One region of the Yinghuangia sp. YIM S10712 genome, then DNA from elsewhere that is predicted to be linked to it. Evidence: riboswitches for the same ligand, from Rfam matches in the RefSeq annotation. Region 1 holds a riboswitch; the other holds the start of a gene.
What was found. A riboswitch is a leader RNA that binds a small molecule or an ion and turns the genes downstream of it on or off. The one in region 1 is predicted to bind S-adenosylmethionine.
Positions count from the first base shown of each region.

Region 2: another riboswitch for S-adenosylmethionine. It lies ahead of ACRX5W_RS07980 (aminotransferase class V-fold PLP-dependent enzyme); the one in region 1 lies ahead of thrC (threonine synthase).

Region 1 is NZ_JBPKBI010000001.1:458,828-467,746, reverse strand. Features, by position in the region: gene groL (chaperonin GroEL) at 62-1,687, opposite strand; gene ACRX5W_RS02220 (cold-shock protein) at 2,026-2,229, opposite strand; gene ACRX5W_RS02215 (ubiquitin-like small modifier protein 1) at 2,745-3,023, opposite strand; gene thrC (threonine synthase) at 3,130-4,401, opposite strand; SAM riboswitch class I at 4,418-4,561, opposite strand; gene ACRX5W_RS02205 (glucosyl-3-phosphoglycerate synthase) at 4,839-5,825, shown strand; gene ACRX5W_RS02200 (alpha,alpha-trehalose-phosphate synthase (UDP-forming)) at 5,966-7,417, shown strand; gene otsB (trehalose-phosphatase) at 7,442-8,275, opposite strand; gene ACRX5W_RS02190 (LytR C-terminal domain-containing protein) at 8,432-8,919, opposite strand, start outside.
Region 2 is NZ_JBPKBI010000002.1:584,759-593,677, forward strand. Features, by position in the region: gene qcrB (cytochrome bc1 complex cytochrome b subunit) at 1-958, opposite strand, end outside; gene qcrA (cytochrome bc1 complex Rieske iron-sulfur subunit) at 955-2,004, opposite strand; gene qcrC (cytochrome bc1 complex diheme cytochrome c subunit) at 2,019-2,825, opposite strand; gene ctaE (aa3-type cytochrome oxidase subunit III) at 2,878-3,498, opposite strand; gene ACRX5W_RS07965 (hypothetical protein) at 3,830-4,237, shown strand; gene ACRX5W_RS07970 (hypothetical protein) at 4,393-4,812, shown strand; gene trpD (anthranilate phosphoribosyltransferase) at 4,938-6,017, shown strand; SAM riboswitch class IV at 6,166-6,280, shown strand; gene ACRX5W_RS07980 (aminotransferase class V-fold PLP-dependent enzyme) at 6,326-7,744, shown strand; gene ACRX5W_RS07985 (Lrp/AsnC family transcriptional regulator) at 7,812-8,099, opposite strand; gene ACRX5W_RS07990 (exonuclease domain-containing protein) at 8,160-8,919, opposite strand, start outside.

The DNA of each region.
Region 1 (8,919 bases):
CTTGGCACAAGGCTCGCGTCAGCCCCGAGGGGCCGACGCGGGACCGCTGGTCCTGGCGGGATCAGAAGTCCATGCCGCCCATGTCCGGCGCGCCGCCGGCCGGAGCGGCGTTCTTCTCCGGCTTGTCGGCGATGACAGCCTCGGTGGTGAGGAAGAGCGCGGCGATGGAGGCCGCGTTCTGCAGCGCGGAGCGCGTGACCTTGGCCGGGTCGATGATGCCCTCGGCGACCAGGTCGACGTAGTCGCCGGTCGCGGCGTTGAGGCCGTGGCCCGGGGTGAGGTTGCGCACCTTCTCGACCACGACGCCGCCCTCAAGGCCGGCGTTGACCGCGATCTGCTTCAGCGGGGCCTCGACGGCCAGCTTGACGATCGCGGCACCGGTGGCCTCGTCGCCCTCCAGGTCGAACTTCTCGAACGCGGCCTGGGACGCCTGGAGCAGGGCCACGCCACCACCGGCGACGATGCCCTCCTCGACGGCGGCCTTGGCGTTGCGCACCGCGTCCTCGATGCGGTGCTTGCGCTCCTTGAGCTCGACCTCGGTGGCCGCGCCCGCCTTGATGACGGCGACGCCGCCGGCGAGCTTGGCGAGGCGCTCCTGGAGCTTCTCGCGGTCGTAGTCGGAGTCCGACTGCTCGATCTCGGCGCGGATCTGGTTCACGCGGCCCGCGACCTGGTCCGAGTCACCGGCACCGTCGACGATGGTGGTCTCGTCCTTGGTGACGACGACCTTGCGCGCGCGGCCCAGCAGCTCCAGCCCGGCGTTCTCCAGCTTGAGGCCGACCTCCTCGCTGATGACCTGGCCACCGGTGAGGATGGCGATGTCGCCCAGCATGGCCTTGCGGCGGTCGCCGAAGCCGGGGGCCTTGACCGCGACGGACTTGAAGGTGCCGCGGATCTTGTTGACGACGAGGGTGGCCAGGGCCTCGCCCTCGACGTCCTCGGCGATGATCGCGAGCGGCTTGCCGCCCTGCATGACCTTCTCCAGCAGCGGGAGCAGGTCCTTCACCGACGAGATCTTGCTGTTGACGATCAGGATGTACGGGTCGTCGAGGACGGCCTCCATACGCTCCGGGTCGGTGGAGAAGTAGGGCGAGATGTAACCCTTGTCGAAGCGCATGCCCTCGGTGAGCTCCAGCTCCAGACCGAAGGTGTTGCTCTCCTCGACGGTGATGACGCCTTCCTTGCCGACCTTGTCCATCGCCTCGGCGATCATCTCGCCGATCTGCGGGTCGGCGGCGGAGATGGAGGCCGTCGAAGCGATCTGCTCCTTGGTCTCGACGTCCTTCGCAAGGTTGAGAAGCTGCTCCGAGACGGCCTCGACGGCCTTCTCGATGCCGCGCTTGAGGGCCATCGGGTTGGCGCCGGCGGCGACGTTCCGAAGACCCTCGCGTACGAGCGCCTGGGCGAGGACGGTCGCGGTCGTCGTACCGTCACCGGCGACGTCGTCCGTCTTCTTCGCGACCTCCTTGACCAGCTCGGCGCCGATCTTCTCGTACGGGTCCTCCAGCTCGATCTCCTTGGCGATGCTCACACCATCGTTGGTGATGGTGGGCGCACCCCACTTCTTCTCGAGCACGACGTTGCGGCCCTTGGGGCCCAGCGTGACCTTGACGGCGTCGGCGAGCTGGTTCATCCCGCGCTCGAGGCCGCGACGCGCTTCCTCGTCGAACGCGATGATCTTGGCCATGTGGTGAGGTCCTCCCAGAACGGGGTGGATGCTGAAGAACCCGAGCCGACGCCCGCGACGGCCGATCCGGCTCCGCGGGGATCCTTCCCCCACGGCCTCCGGACCTCATCTGCCCGGTCCTTTGTCACTCTCACATCCAGAGTGCTAACGCCAATGATTAGCACTCGGGTAGGTCGAGTGCAAGCGGCCACCCGCGCCACCCCCTCCGACCTGCGGTCGGACACGCCGAGGCCCGGCCTCCCCAACCGGGAGACCGGGCCTCGGCGCACACGCGCAAGAAGAAGAGCAGTCCCAGAAGAGCGGTGAACAGGCTCAGCCGGTCAGAACGCGTCTGAGGCTCAGCCGGTCACTCGGACCATGTCCGCCTGCGGGCCCTTCTGCCCCTGCGAGATCTCGAACTCGACCCGCTGTCCTTCCTCAAGCGTCCGGTACCCGTCCATCTGGATCGCGCTGTAGTGGACGAAAACGTCCGCACCACCGTCGACCGCGATGAAGCCGTACCCCTTCTCCGCGTTGAACCACTTGACGGTGCCCTGAGCCATTCCTAACTCCCCTGTTACTGGCCCTTTCACGGAAACTGCGCGCCGCAGCTCCGGGTCGTTCGCTTACTTCTTGACCCACTGAGTGAAGTCAGCACAGGGCAAGCAGGTTCGCGAGTTGTTGCCGCGCACCAGAGCAGTACGTGGAACCGTCCGACCGCGGCTGAATGTATCCGCATGGGCGGTCGACGCAACAGGTCAAACGGACGAGAAATCCCACGAGAATAAAAGAGACATATAGTCCTATCACGTGAGTAATGGCGCATTACACCACTGGAGGAAAGCAATAAAAGGTACATATCGGATGTGATCTCGACCACGGGATTGTGCGGCTCTTGCCGCGACATCTCCGGTAAATGCGGTTGTAGAGGCCACGCTTCATCCCGCTTCCACGGAATCGGTCCTTCCGATTCATCGCTTCCCGCCCGCGTTCCCGGCCCCCGACTATCGATCATGAAAAAAGTCCGCCGCGCGACTTCGCGCGGCGGACTTCTGCGTTTTCCGGCGACGGACAGCTCTCAACAACCGCCCGCGACGGCCGGGATCACCGAGACGTTCGCGCCGTCCGGGGTGGCCGTCTGGAGGCCGTCCGCGAAACGCACGTCGTCGTCGTTCACATACACGTTCACGAACCGCCGCAGCTTGCCCTGGTCGTCAAGCACACGCGCGGCGATGCCCGGGTAGGACTTCTCCAGCGACTCGATGACCTCGGCGAGCGTGGCGCCGTCGGCCGTCACCTCGGCCTCGCCGCCGGTGTACGTGCGCAGAATCGTCGGGATTCGGACGGAAACACTCATGGTTTGACCCAACCTTTCGGGTGATCCCCCGGCGATCAGCGGCCGGCCGCCGGGTCGGCGGTTCTTGTGGAGACGGCGGGGTTGCGTGGAGCGGATGTACGCCGGTTCAGGCCAGCCCGGCTTCGCGGAACGCGTCGAGACTCGGACGGATGGTCGCGGACACGCCCGTGGTCGACTCGATGGCGTCCAGCGTCTTGAGGCCGTCACCGGTGTTGAGGACGACCGTGGTGGCCTCCGGGTCGAGCTGCCCGGTCTCGACCAGCTTCTGCAGGCAGCCGACCGTCACGCCGCCCGCGGTCTCGCCGAAGATGCCCTCGGTCCGCGCGAGCAGCTTGATCGCCTCGACCACGCGCCCGTCGTCCACGTCCTCGACCGCGCCGCCGGTGCGCTTGCACACGTCCAGCACGTACGGGCCGTCCGCCGGGTTGCCGATCGCCAGCGACTTGGCGATCGTGTTCGGCTTGACGGGGCGGATCACATCGTGCCCGGCCTTCCACGCCGCCGACACCGGCGAGCAGCCCTCGGCCTGCGCGCCGAACACCTTGTACGGGGTGTCCTCGACCAACCCGAGCTTGATCAGCTCACGGAAGCCCTTGTCGATCTTGGTGAGCTGCGATCCCGACGCGATCGGCACGACGATCTGCTCGGGCAGGCGCCACCCCAGCTGCTCGGCGATCTCGAACGCCAGCGTCTTGGAGCCCTCGCCGTAGTACGGCCGCAGGTTCACGTTGACGAAGCCCCAGCCCTCGCCGGCGGTGTCGCCGATGAGCTCCGAGCAGAAGCGGTTGACGTCGTCGTAGGTGCCCTCGATCGCGACCAGGTTGCCGCCGTACGCCGCGGCCGTCAGGACCTTCCCGGCCTCCAGGTCGGCCGGGATGAACACGCACGAGCGCAGCCCCGCCCGCGCGGAAGCCGCGGCCACCGCGCCGGCCAGGTTGCCGGTCGACGAGCACGAGAGGGTCGTGAAGCCGAAGTTGCGGGCCGCCTCGACGGCGATCGCCACGACACGGTCCTTGAAGGAGTGCGTCGGGTTGCCGGAGTCGTCCTTGACGTACAGGTCCTTGATGCCCAGCTCGCGGCCCAGGTTGCGGGCTTCCACGAGCTTGGTGAAGCCGGGGTTCAGGTTGGGCTTGGCCGCGACGTCGGCCGGTACCGGAAGCAGCGGCGCGTACCGCCAGATGTTGTTCGGACCGGCCGCGATCTGCTCGCGCGTGACGCCGCCGGAGAAGTCGTACGCGACCTCCAGCGGCCCGAAACAGACCTCACACGCGAACTTCGGGCCCAGGTCGTACCGCTCGCCGCATTCGCGGCAGGACAAAGCGACAGCGGGGCCGAAGGCGCCGGGCGCGAGGGTCAGGGTTTGTGCGATCACAGCCATGTGAGCGAGGCCTCTCTCCTCATCTTCCCCACGGGGGTCCCCGCAGGCCGGACTTGGCACCAGTCCGTCGGGGGCCCCGCGTGCGACGCACATGGGTGTCCGAAATCGGATGGTTGCCGGGGCTTCAACGGGCCGTTCCCTCTGCCCCTCTGGATGAGCTCTATGGCGGCAGAGCGCCACCGGCCCCCCGAAGGGCAACCCGGCAGCCGCGCCGCGTTTGTCCGAGCCGACATGCGATCGTCGTATCTCGTGACCAAGACTGTAACCGAACCGGTAGCCGGTCGATCATCGGCGTCCGACCCGCGAGACGATGTCCCGCAGAGTCCCGCAGACGCGCACGTCAGAGGCCACGGCACCGCACGTGCACGAAAACACGTACGAAACGTACACATGACACAGTGCACGGCAACTGAACGAGACGACAGGGGAACCCGAAAGTGCTGCCCGAGGTGAGCCGCTGGCTGGACCGCCGGTCCTCGACCGCCGCCGACTGGCCGGTGCCGATGCTGTGGGAGGCCAAACGCGCCGCCCCGGCAAGCCGCGTCAGCGTGGTCCTCCCCGCCCTCGACGAGGAGCGGACCGTGGGCGCCATCGTGCACGCCATCCGCTCCGAGCTCATGGACCGGTACCCCCTGGTCGACGAGCTCGTGGTGGTCGACTCGGGCTCCACCGACCGCACCGCCGAGGCCGCCGCCCGGGCCGGCGCGCGCGTCGTACACCGCGACGACATCCTCCCGCGCGTGCCCGCGCTGCGCGGCAAAGGCGAGGTGCTGTGGCGGTCGCTCCTGGTCACGAGCGGCGACATCGTCTGCTTCATCGACGCCGACCTGCGCGACTTCTCCGCCGCCTTCGTGTCCGGCATCCTCGGCCCGATGCTGACCGACCCGTCCGTGCAGCTCGTCAAGGCCATGTACGACCGGCCGCTGGAGATCGGCGACACCGTCGTCCCGGCCGGCGGCGGCCGGGTGACCGAACTGGTCGCGCGGCCCCTGCTGAACATGTACTGGCCCGAACTCGCCGGCTTCGTCCAGCCCCTCGGCGGCGAATACGCCGCCCGCCGCAGCCTCCTCGAACGCCTGCCGTTCCCGTGCGGCTACGGCGTCGAGACCGCCATGCTCATCGACGCGCTGCATCTGGTCGGCCTCGACGCCATGGCCCAGGTCGACGTAGGGGTGCGCCGCCACAACCACCAGGACGACGCGGGCCTCGGGCGCATGGCCGGCGAGATATGGCAGGCCGTCCTCGAACGCCTGCACCGCGACGGCCGCATCCCCAAGAGCGCCGGCGGGCTCAACACCGTCTTCGCGCAATTCGAACGCGACGCCGCGGGCTTCCAGGTGCGCAGCCACGACGTCGCCGCACACGAGCGCCCGCCGATGATCGGCATCCCCGAGTACCGCACACGCGACGCCCTGGCCGGCTGATCCGCGCCGGGCCGACGGGCGGGCCTTCCGAAAACCGCCCCCTTGCGGAGTCGGTGGCCGCCAGGACATGCGGGGCGCAAAACCGCTCTTCACAGCGCCGCGGTGTTTGTCCCACCGGACCGATGGCTACGGTTGGAACCATGAGCCCCACAGCCGCAGCCGCCCGGGTCCTCGTCGCCTCCAACCGCGGTCCGGTGTCGTTCCGCACCGAAGACGACGGTTCACTCTCCGTCCACCGCGGCGGCGGCGGACTCGTCTCCGGGCTCTCCGCGGCGGGCCAGGGCACCGGCGCCGTATGGGTGTGCGCGGCACTCTCCGAGGCCGACCGCACAGCAGCCCGCGACTCCCCTTCGGGCCGCATCGACCTGGCCGGCCACGACACCGGCGACCTGGCCGTACGCATGCTCGACATCGACCCGGGCACCTTCGCCCGCGCCTACAACGCCATAGCGAACTCGACGCTGTGGTTCATCCACCACCTGCTCTACGACACCCCCGGCAAGCCGGTGTTCGACGGCCGCTTCCGCAAGGAATGGGCGTCGTACGAGGCCTACAACTCGGCGTTCGCCCACGCCCTCGCCGAGGAAGCCGCCGAAGGCGCCCAGGTCGTCGTGCAGGACTACCACCTGACGCTGACCCCCGTACTCCTGCGGCGGCTGCGGCCCGACCTGCGCATCGGCCACTTCTCGCACACTCCGTGGGCGCCGCCGGACTACTTCCGGCTGCTGCCCGACGACATCGCGGCGGCCGTGCTCGAAGGCATCCTCGGCGCCGACCGCGCGGGTTTCCTGACCCGGCGCTGGGCCGGAGCCTTCCTCGACTGCTGCGAGCAGGTGCTCGGCGCCGCCGTCGACCGCACCGCGATGACCGTGACCCACCAGGGCCACACGACGGCGATCGGCGTTCACGGGCTGGGCGCCGACGCCGACTTCCTGCGCGAACGCGCGTCGCGGCCCGACGTCGACGCGCGGCTCGCCGCTCTGCGGGAAGCCGTCGGCGACCGCAAGGTGATCGTGCGCGTGGACCGCACGGAGCTGTCGAAGAACATCGTGCGCGGCCTGCTCGCCTACCGCGACCTGCTGCGCGGACGACCCGAGTGGCACGGCAAGGTCGTGCACATCGCGTTCGCCTACCCGTCGCGGCACGACCTGCCCGAGTACCGCGAATACACCGCGGCCGTGCAGCGCATCGCCAAGGAGATCGACGACGAGTTCGGCACCGACACCTGGCAGCCGCTGATCCTGCACGTCAACGACGACTTCCCACGCTCACTCGCGGCGTACCGGCTCGCCGACGTCGCCCTGGTCAACCCGATCCGCGACGGCATGAACCTGGTCGCCAAGGAGATCCCGGTCGTCTCCGAACGCGGCTGCGCGCTCGTCCTGTCCCGCGAGGCGGGCGCGTACGAGGAGTTGGGCGCGGACGCGATCGTGGTCAACCCGTTCGACGTCAGCGCCACCACCGAGGCCCTGCACGAAGCGCTGTCGATGGACGAGTCCGAACGCGTCGAGCGCACCAAGCGCCTGGCCGCCGCGGCGACCGCGCTGAGCCCGCAGCAGTGGTTCCTCGACCAACTCGACGGCCTGCGCTGACCTTTCGGGACGCCTGCCGGGTGTTCAGCCGCCCAGCGCGTCGGCCAACGCGGCCAGCAGCGCGGCGACTCCGGGCGGCCCCGGCACCACCACGTCGGCCCGCTCGGCGAGTTCGTCCACCTCGGCGGACGCGCTGCACACCGTGAGCCCGGCGACGTCCTCGCCGCGCAGACGCTCGACCGCGTCGAACGCCGCGAGATCGCCCAGGTCGTCGCCGGCGAACAAGACAGAACCGGCGTCGACTTCCGCGACGAAAGTGGTCAGCGCACGACCCTTGTCCATGCCGGGCGGACGCAACTCCAAGACATAGCGCCCCGGTTCGACGACCAGGCCGTGCTCGGCCGCGAGCGCACCCAGCGGCTCGCGCAGCGCGTCGAACGCGCCTTGCGGATCGGGCGCGCGCCTTGTGTGCACGCCGACCGCGCGGCCCTTGTCCTCGACCCAGGCGTCCTCACGCAGCCCGAGCTCGGCAAGCACTCCGGGCAGGGCCCGCCGCACGGCCTCGACCCCCGCGGGCACCTCCGGCGCGCTCACCCGGCCGGTTGCCGCGTCCCAGCGCTCCAAGCCGTACTGGCCGAGCACCACGAGGCGTTCGAGGCCCGGCACGCCACTGAAGCCTCCGTACTCGACGGCGACGGCGGCGGGACGCCCTGTCACGATCGCCACCGCGCCCAAGTGCGGCGCGAGGCGGGCCAGCGCCTCGACGGCGGCGGGTTCGGCGCGGGCCTGCTCGGGGTCGTCGACGATCGGCGCGAGGGTGCCGTCGAAGTCGAGCGCCACCAAGGCACGGCCCGGCTCCCCGAGAAGCGCTGAGAGCCCGGCTTTCCCGGAAGGCGTTGTCGGCTGCGGGATGTCCATACGACCAACCTAGTGCGGTGGCGGGGGAGGTTCCCGGTTTCGGTGACGCCGGGCCCGCACGGGTCGGAGAGCCGGCCCCATCCGGGGCCGCGCGCCCGCGTGGGGGGAACGAGGCATGACCGGGCGGTGAGGCCGGAAACGCGGCCGGTCTCCGCACTAGCGCGGAGGCAGCGGCAGGCCCGGCCCGTCGACGACGATGACCACCAGACGCGCCTGCGTGATACCGGGGAACGACCGCTTCACGCGGCGGATTTCGGGGAACGCCTCGGCGAGTTTGCGGGCCTCGGCCTCGCGTCCCGCCGGGTAATAGACGGTGGTCGCGGGAACCCGGCCGCGCCACACGGCGTTTCCCGTGACCCGCCAACCGCCCGCGGTGAGCTTGTCGGCCAGAGCACGGGCAGCAACGGGAGCGCGGCCCTGATCGAGCACCACGACGTCACCGCGCGACGGTTTCGGCGGCGGCGCGGGGGGTTGCACGGTCACAGGGGCTGCCGGGGGGAGCGGGACCGGCGGGGCCTCGGCTGCCTGCGGAACCGCGGCGGCGACGGGTTCGGTCACGGCCGGGCGCGGATCGCGCGCGCTCGCCGACTCGTCGGCCGAACGGCCGAACCCGGCCACCAGCCCGCCGACGAGCGCGGCCACCA
Region 2 (8,919 bases), on a different contig from region 1:
CCTCCAGGAAGCCGATATACCAGTCGGGTTGCGAACCGGCCGTGATCTGCCCCGGGTTGTAGGGGCCGTACGACCAGATCGGGTTGATCTGGACCAGGCCGCCCAGCAGCGCGGTGATGCCGAAGACGATGAAGAAGAAGCCGCCCGCCTTGGCGGTGTAGACCGGCAGCAGCGGCAGGCCCACGACGTTCTTCTCGGTCTTCCCGGCGCCCGGGAACTGCGTGTGCTTGTGGTAGAAGACCAGGATCAGGTGGACGGTCAGGAGGCCGACCATGATCGCCGGGACCAGCAGCACGTGGATGGTGAACAGCCGCGGCACGATGTCGTGGCCGGGGAACTCACCGCCGAACAGGAAGAACTGCAGGTACGTGCCGACCAGCGGGATCGCCAGGACCACGCCTTCCGCGATGCGCAGACCCGTACCGGACAGCAGGTCGTCCGGCAGCGAGTAGCCGGTGAAGCCGTTCACCATCGCGAGCACCAGCAGGAGGAACCCGAACAGCCAGTTCATCTCGCGGGGCTTGCGGAACGCACCGGTGAAGAAGATGCGGAACATGTGGACGAACAGCGACGCCACGAAGATCAGCGCGGCCCAGTGGTGGATCTGACGGATCGCCAGGCCACCGCGGATGTCGAAGCTGATGTCCAGGGTCGACGCGTACGCCTCGGACATGTGGATGCCCTGCAGCGGCACGTACGAGCCGTCGTAGACGACCTCGGTCATGCTCGGCTTGAAGAACAGCGTCAGCCAGACGCCGGTCAGCAGGATGATGATGAAGCTGTAGAGCGCGACTTCGCCGAGCATGAACGACCAGTGGTCCGGAAAGACCTTGCGGAGGTTCTTCTTGGCCGCGCCGTAGAAGCCCAGCCGCTCGTCGAAGTAGTCCGCCGTCTTGGTCGCGGCGTTGTCGGGAACCGGACCCGTCGGCGCGTTCGCGCCGTGCGTCGTAGCCATCAGCCACGCTCCCAGAAGCTCGGGCCGACGGGTTCCGCGAAGTCGCCGACGGCTTCGAGGTAGCCCTCGTTGTTGACGGCGATCCTCAACTGCGGCAGCGAGCGCGCGGCCGGTCCGAAGACCACGGCGCCGTCGTCGGCCAGGTCGAACGTCGACTGGTGGCACGGGCACAGCAGGTGGTGCGTCTGCTGTTCGTACAGACCGATCGGGCAGCCGACGTGGGTGCAGATCTTCGAGTACGCGACGATGCCTTCGTACGACCAGTCCAACTGCTTGGCGGACTTGATCTCGTCCGGCTCCAGGCGGATCAGGAGGATGGCGGCCTTGCCCATCTCCGCGAGGTAGTCGTGGTTCTCGACGTCGAGACCCTCCGGCTTCGCCATGGTCAGCGAGCCCTTGGTGATGTCCGCGGGACGCAGCGGCTTGCCGGTGTTCTCGTTGATGATCAGCGTGTTGCCGTTGTTGATGCCGTTCCGCGCGTTCTCACCCCAGAAGGTGTGGCGCAGCTTGGTGCCCGGCAGCGGACCGAGGTCGCGCAGCAGCACGACACCGGAGAGCGGCACGAGCGCCATCGCGCCGATCATCGTGCGGCGGATCAGCGGACGACGGCCGATGCCCGAGTCCGAGGCGCCCTGCTGGAACTCGCGGATGGCGGCCTCGCGGTCCGCCGGGTCCGACTTGAGTTCGTGGCGCTCCTGGACGATCTCCTCGTCCGTCATCAGCGTGCGCGCCCAGTGGATCGCGCCGGCGCCGATGCAGAAGAGGGCGACACCGAGGGTGAGGCCCAGCGCCATGTTCAGGGCGCCGATCTTCCCGAAGAAGAAGATGTCGACCGTGTCGTACTTGTCGATGCCGACGTACGACGCGATGAACGCGACCGTGGCCAGCATCGAGATCACGAACAGCAGCGACACCTGGCGTTCGGCACGCTTCGCGGCCTTCTCGTCGATGTCGGTTCGACGCGGTTCGTGCTCCGGCAGACCCGGGTCGGCGAACGGGTCGAGCGCCCCGGCCGGGCCGTGTGGCTCCGGCAGCTTCTCTTCTGACATTTCGTCGTGGCTACTCACTTGGTCCTGGCCTTGGGGGTACGGGCGGCGATCCAGATGGCGGCGGCGATCAGGAAGCCGAGCCCGAAGATCCACACGAACAGACCCTCGGACACCGGGCCGAGGCGTCCCAGACCGAGACCACCCGGGTTCGGCTCGTCTTGCGTGGTGTTCTCGATGAAAGTGACGATGTTCTTCTTCTGCTCCGGCGGGATGACCGTGTCCGGGAAGGACGGCATGTTCTGCGGGCCGGTCAGCATCGCCTCGTAGATGTGCTTCGGGTCGACGTCGGTCAGCGCCGGGGCGTACCGGCCGTCGGGAAGCGCACCGCCTTCACCCGCGAAGTTGTGGCACTGCGAGCAGTTGGTGCGGAAGAGCTCGCCGCCTTCCTGAAGGTCGCCGTCGAGGCGGTACTCCTCCTCGCGCGGCACGGCCGGCCCCGGGCCCAGCGACGCGATGAACGCGCCGAGCTGGTCCGACTGCGCCTGCGTGTAGACGGGCGGCTTGGCCGGTGCCTGCGGGCCCTGCTGCTGCATCGGCATACGGCCGGTCATGACCTGGAAGTCGACCGCGGCGGCGCCCACGCCCACGAGGGACGGGCCGTCGCTGGTGCCTTGGCCGTTGAGGCCATGGCAGCTCGAACAGCCGCTCAGGAACAGCTTCTTGCCCTCTTCAACAGCAGAAAGGGAGGACGGCGCGTTCTCGGCCTGCGCCGACTTGGCGGGCGCGAACGCGGCGTACAGCCCCCCGGTCGCCGCGAGCGCGAAGAGTAGGACGACAAACGCCGCCAGGGGGTGGCGTCGTCGTGCGGAGAGCTTCTTCACCAAAAACCTCGGTTGGTTTCGTCGGTTTGTCGAGTGGGACCAGAGGCCGCGTCTACTTGATGAGGTAGATCGTGGCGAACAGCCCGATCCACACCACGTCGACGAAGTGCCAGTAGTACGAGACGACGATCGCGCTGGTGGCCTGCTCATGCGTGAACCGCTTGGCCGCGTACGTCCGTCCGAGGACGAACAGGAAGGCGATGAGGCCGCCCGTGACGTGCAGGCCGTGGAAGCCGGTGGTCAGGTAGAAGACCGAGCCGTAGGCCGACGACGAAAGCGTCAGGTTCTCCTTGACCAGTTCGGTGTACTCCATCACCTGCCCGCCGATGAAGATCGCGCCCATCACGAACGTCACGATGAACCACATGCGCAGCTTCTTGACGTCGCCGCGTTCCGCCGCGAAGACGCCGAGCTGGCAGGTCAGCGAGGAGAGCACCAGGATGGTGGTGTTCACCGAGGAGAACGGGATGTTGAGCATCTCCGTCCCCAGTTCCCACACCTCGGGGCCCTGGACCGACCGGATCGTGAAGTACATCGCGAAGAGCGCCGCGAAGAACATCAGCTCCGACGCCAACCAGACGATCGTGCCGATGCTGACCAGGTTGGGGGGGTCGATCGCCCCGTGGGGCGCATGCCCGGCTTCTACTGCAGTTGCTGTCGCCACGGCGGCCATTATTGCGGTCGCCGGATGAGCCCGCGCTTCGGGGGGCGTCCTTCCGAGAACGTGTCTGAGGCTCGGACGTGTTCCCCCGGCTTCCGGAATCGGCGGAAGATCAACGGAACACGCCTAGTCAGTGCTTGTTCGGGGCTTGTTCGTTGCTTGTTCCCCGGTTGTCCCGCGCAGAGCCCGCATTCCTTTTGCCGCGGGGATTCGATTCCGACAACGGTTCTCGAACGAGTGATTCCGGAACTCGTTCGCGCGCCCGGCGGCTCGTACGACGAGCCCCCGCGCGCGCCAGGCCCCGGCGGACCGTCCCCGGCCGATGCGGGGGTACGGTCGCCGCATGGCCGAGGGACGCAGGAAGCGGTGGTTCCGGCGCGGGCGCGGCGAGCCCGAGCCGCCGCTCGTCGACGACGGGACGCTCGTGGTGGTCGGCGAGAGCTTCGACCCCGCGCGCGCCGACTCCGCGGTGCTCGCCGACCTCGCCGGCGCCGGGGTGGTCGTGGAAGGGCGGCAGTTGATGCTGCGTCACGTTCTGCGCTTGCCCGACGACGCCGCGGTCGCCGAGGCCGCGCGGCTGCTCGCACCGGACGGATGGGTCCTCTCGCCCGGTCCGGGCGGGGTGACGCACGCGGACCGCGCGCAGCGGGTGGACGCCCTCGAACTCGCCCGTGAACGCACCCGCATGGCCGGTCTCGCCCAGCGCCTGGGCGGGGACGCCGAGGGCTGGCGGCTGCTCGGGCGCCCGTGACGGGACGTCCCGCCGGAGAAGGCGGAGCCCGTTCTCGGTGCGCGTCCGCGCGGTCACAAGCCGATCAAGAGCTTGGAGCGGGTGAATCAAGAGGAGTAGCATCCGGCGTGTTGTAACGCGGATCACATCCGGCTTGACGACCAGGGCAGGTGGCAATGGCGCACAGCGGCGACACCATGACCGTCCTCGTGTACAGCGATGACCGCAACACCCGTCAGAAGGTCATGCTCGCGCTCGGACGGCGGCCCGCAGCGGACGCGCCGCGCGTCGACTACTTCGAGTGCGCCACCCCGGCGGCCGTCATCGCGAAGATGGACAAGGGCGGCGTCGACCTGGTGATCCTCGACGGCGAGGCGGTGCCCGCCGGCGGAATGGGGATCTGCCGCCAACTCAAGGACGAGATCTACCGCTGCCCTCCCGTGCTCGTGCTGGTCGGCCGTCCGCAGGATGCGTGGCTCGCGACCTGGTGTCGGGCCGACGCGGTGGTCTCGCACCCGCTCGACCCCGTCACGCTCGCGGCCTCGGCGGCGGATCTGCTGCGGCAGCGGGCGGCTGCGCGCACGCCTGTCTCCTGAGGCTTCCACCGTCTCCCGTCCGGGCGGATGCGGGGGCGCCCATACCGCGGACGGGCGACGGGCCCCGGCCCCGGCGCGACTACGCTTGGCCCCCGATCGATCGGACACGTCAGCGGGAGCGGACCATGGGCGCCTCGGCCTCGGCAACGGTGAGCGGCACCAACCCCGGGCAGGCCCGTTCCTGGCCGGACGTCCTGACCGCGCTCATGCGCGGCGACGACCTCGACGCGGCGGCCACCGCGTGGGCGATGGACCGGATCATGGACGGCGAGGCCACCCCGGTGCAGATCGCGGCGTTCGTCGTCGCGCTGCGGGCCAAGGGCGAGACCGTCGACGAGATCACCGGCCTGGTCGAGGCGATGTACCGGCACGCGGTGACCATCGAGGTGCCGGGCCCGATCGTCGACATCGTCGGAACCGGGGGGGACCGCGCGCGCACCGTCAACATCTCCACGATGTCGGCGATCGTCGTCGCGGGCACCGGGGCGACCGTGGTCAAGCACGGCAACCGCGCCGCGTCGTCGGCGAGCGGTGCGGCGGATGTGCTCGAAGCGCTCGGCGTGTCGCTGGACCTGACGCCGGAGCAGGTGGTGCGTACGGCGGTCGAGGCGGGTGTGACGCTGTGCTTCGCCACGCGCTTCCACCCCGCGCTGCGGCATGCCGCGCAGGCCCGGGGCGAGTTGGGGGTGCAGACGACCTTCAACATCCTGGGCCCGCTGACGAACCCGGCACGTGCGCCGTACTCCGCGATCGGTGTCGCGGACGCCCGCATGGCGCCGCTGATGGCCGGGGTGTTGGCGCGTCGCGGTGTGTCGGCGCTGGTGTTCCGCGGTGACGACGGGCTCGACGAGCTGACCATCACCACGACGTCCAAGGTGTGGGTCGTGCGCGACGGCGATGTCCGCGAAGACCGCGTCGATCCCCGGGACTTCGGGGTCGAGCTGGTTCCGATCGAGGCCCTGCGCGGGGGCGACGCGGCGTTCAACGCGGATGTCGCGCGGCGGCTGCTCGCCGGCGAGCGCGGGCCGGTACGGGACGCCGTGCTGCTCAACTCGGCTGCGGCCCTCGTCGCGCTGGGACCGGGCGAGGGGCCGTTGGCCGGGCAACTCGCGGCGGGGATCGAGCGGGCGGCCGACGCGATCGACTCCGGCAAGGCGCAGGCGGTGCTGGAGCGGTGGGTCGAGACGACGCGGTCTTTCGGCTGAGTCGCGTCCGTCGGGACGACTGAGACTGCCGCCCGAGGCCGGGCAACCGGCTTGCGGCCGACCGGAGTTGCGAGGTCTGGGCGGTTCGGGGGCCGCTTGGCGATACCGGCTTGGCCGTCGGCCGATGATGCGGTAATAATTCCCTCCAGGTCACGAGTGACAGCGATGCGGCCCCGGCCTGCTGTCCGGCAACCCTCCTCCGCGGTGGGGTGCCCCGGGTGATGACCAGGCCGGACACAACAGTGCTCCGGCAAGCGCGGACCTCTGCGACGCCACGGCACCGGGGTCCCCGGCCCTGGAGAGTCGCCATGACGGCTACCGCTTTTGTTGTCAATTCGTCTGTTTCATCCGACTTTTCCGGCGGGAATTGGGACCTCGTACCGCCGCTTGCCGTCGTCGGCCGTGACGTGCGCGTTCCCCTGGTCACCGGCGGCGACATCGAGTACGCCGCACTCGACTACGCGGCCAGTGCCCCGTGCCTCCAGCGGGTTTGGGACGACGTCGCGGCGTACCTGCCCTACTACGGCAGCGTCCACCGCGGGGCGGGGTACCTGTCGCAACTGTCCACCGATCTATACGAATCCAGCCGCGCGACGGTCGCCGCGCATGTCGGGGCCCGCCCCGACGACCTGGTGGTGTTCACACGCGGCACCACGGATTCACTCAACCTGCTGGCCTCCGCACTTCCGCACGGGACACGGGTGTTCGTCTTCGAGACCGAGCACCACGCGGCACTGCTGCCGTGGCGGCGCCGCAGCGGTGTCACCCATCTGCCGGCTCCGGCGAGCCCCGCCGAAGCCGTCTCGGTTCTCGATGCCGCCTTGGCCGCGGACGGTGGCGACGGACCGCGCCTGGTGTGTGTGACCGGCGCGTCCAACGTCACGGGCGAACTGTTCCCGGTCGCCGAACTCGCCGCCGTCGCACACCGGTACGGCGCGCGCATCGTGCTCGACGCGGCGCAACTCGCCCCGCATCAGCCGGTGTCGATCACCGAACTCGACGTGGACTGGGTGGTGTTCTCCGGGCACAAGCTCTACGCGCCTTTCGGCGCGGGGGTGTTGGCGGGGCGCTCCGACTGGCTCGCGCAGGCCGAGCCGTATCTCGCAGGCGGGGGCGCGAGCAAGGCGGTCACCGCGGACTCGGTGGAGTGGAACGACGGTTCGGCGCGCCACGAGGCCGGGTCACCGAACGTGATCGGGGCGTACGCCATCGCATCGGCGTTCCGGGCGCTCGCGGAGGTGGGCTTCGAAGCTCTGGCGGCGCGGGAGGAGGCGTTGTCGGCTCGCCTGCGTGCCGGGCTGGCCGGGATTCCCCAGGTGCGCACGCTGGAGTTGTTCGGCCCGGAATCGGCGCGGGTTTCCGTCGTGTCGTTCGTCGTCGACGGCTGGAACAGCTCGCGGTTCGCGGCCGCGTTGTCGGCGGAGTACGGGATCGGGGTGCGCGACGGTCTCTTCTGCGCGCACCCGCTGGTCCGCCGGCTGCTCGGCGCGCGTACCGACGCCCCCGCCGAGTGCGGCGCCCCCGACGCACCGACGGGGGAGCAGAACCTCAACGCGATCCGGGTGAGTTTCGGGGCGGGGACTCCCGAGGAGCACATCGACCGCTTCCTCGGCGCGGTGCGCGAGCTCGTGCGGGGTGGTGCCCGGTGGACCTACCGCACCGACGGCGGGCGCTGCGTGCCCGATGCGGACCCGCGCGGTCCGGTGGCGGCGGCGGGTGTGCGATGAGCCGGGTGACCGCGCGAAACCTCTTGCCGCACGGGCGCGTTCGTACCGTCGGCCGAGCGTGCGCGGATCAGAAGGCGTCGTCGAGGCCGATCGCGAACGCGGCTTCGAGATCGTGCCGGGAGTAGGTGCGGAACGCGATGTGCGTCTCGGTGTGGAGTACCCCGGGCACCTTGTTGAGGCGTCCGGGGATGACTTCCGCGAGTTCGTCGTGCTCGCGGACCCGGACCATCGCGACCAGGTCGAATTCGCCGGTCACGGAGTACACCTCGCTCACGGCGTCGATCGCGGTGATCGCCTCGGCGATCTCCGGAATACGGTCGACGGCGGCCTTTACGTGCACGATCGCGGTGATCACAGCGGCTGTCTCTCCTCGGGCCGGGCGGGGCTTACGAGACTATCGGGCCGACCGAGTCGATCAGCCGTTCGGCCCGGGGGATGTTCCTGTGGCCGTGCCCACGGGGCCGGGATCGCTCGGGTGTGCGGTGCAGCGGAGCAACCCGGACAGGTCGTGCACACCGGCACGGCGCAGGCGCGCGATGAGCGCGCGCAGGATATGAGCCGTGGCACGGGCGTCGGCGGTGGCCCGGTGCGCGGACGGCGCGGGGGAGTCGAACAACTGCGCGAGGGTGGGGAGTTTGTAGTTGGCCACCTCACCGCGCGACACCAGGGTGCGGGCGAGCTCCAGTGTGTCGACGACGACCAGGTGCGGCCAGGGTTCACCGCAGGATGCGCAGGCCGCGCGCAGGAAGCCGATGTCGAACGGCGCGTTGTGGGCGACCAGTACGGCGTCCCGCGCGAACTCGTGGAAGGCGGGCAGCACATCGCGAAGCGGTGGTGCGTGCATCACCATCGCGTCCGATATGCCGGTGAGCGTCGTGATGAAGGCCGGCACCGGCACGCCGGGTGTGACCAGCGTCGCGAACTCGCCCAGTACGTCGCCGCCGCGCAGCCGCACGGCGGCAATCTCGGTGATCCGGTCGCGCTCCGCGTCGAGGCCGGTCGTCTCCAAGTCGACGACCACGAATATCTGGTGGTCCAACGGTATGCCGCGGTTCCGCCCGGCGGACGCGTTTCGCACCGCGTGCGTCGGTTCGGTACTGTCCGGCGCGGGGCCGTCCGACCATGGCGGAGCCACGTCGTACGAACCTGGTCGCGGCACGGGCACGGGCGCTGGT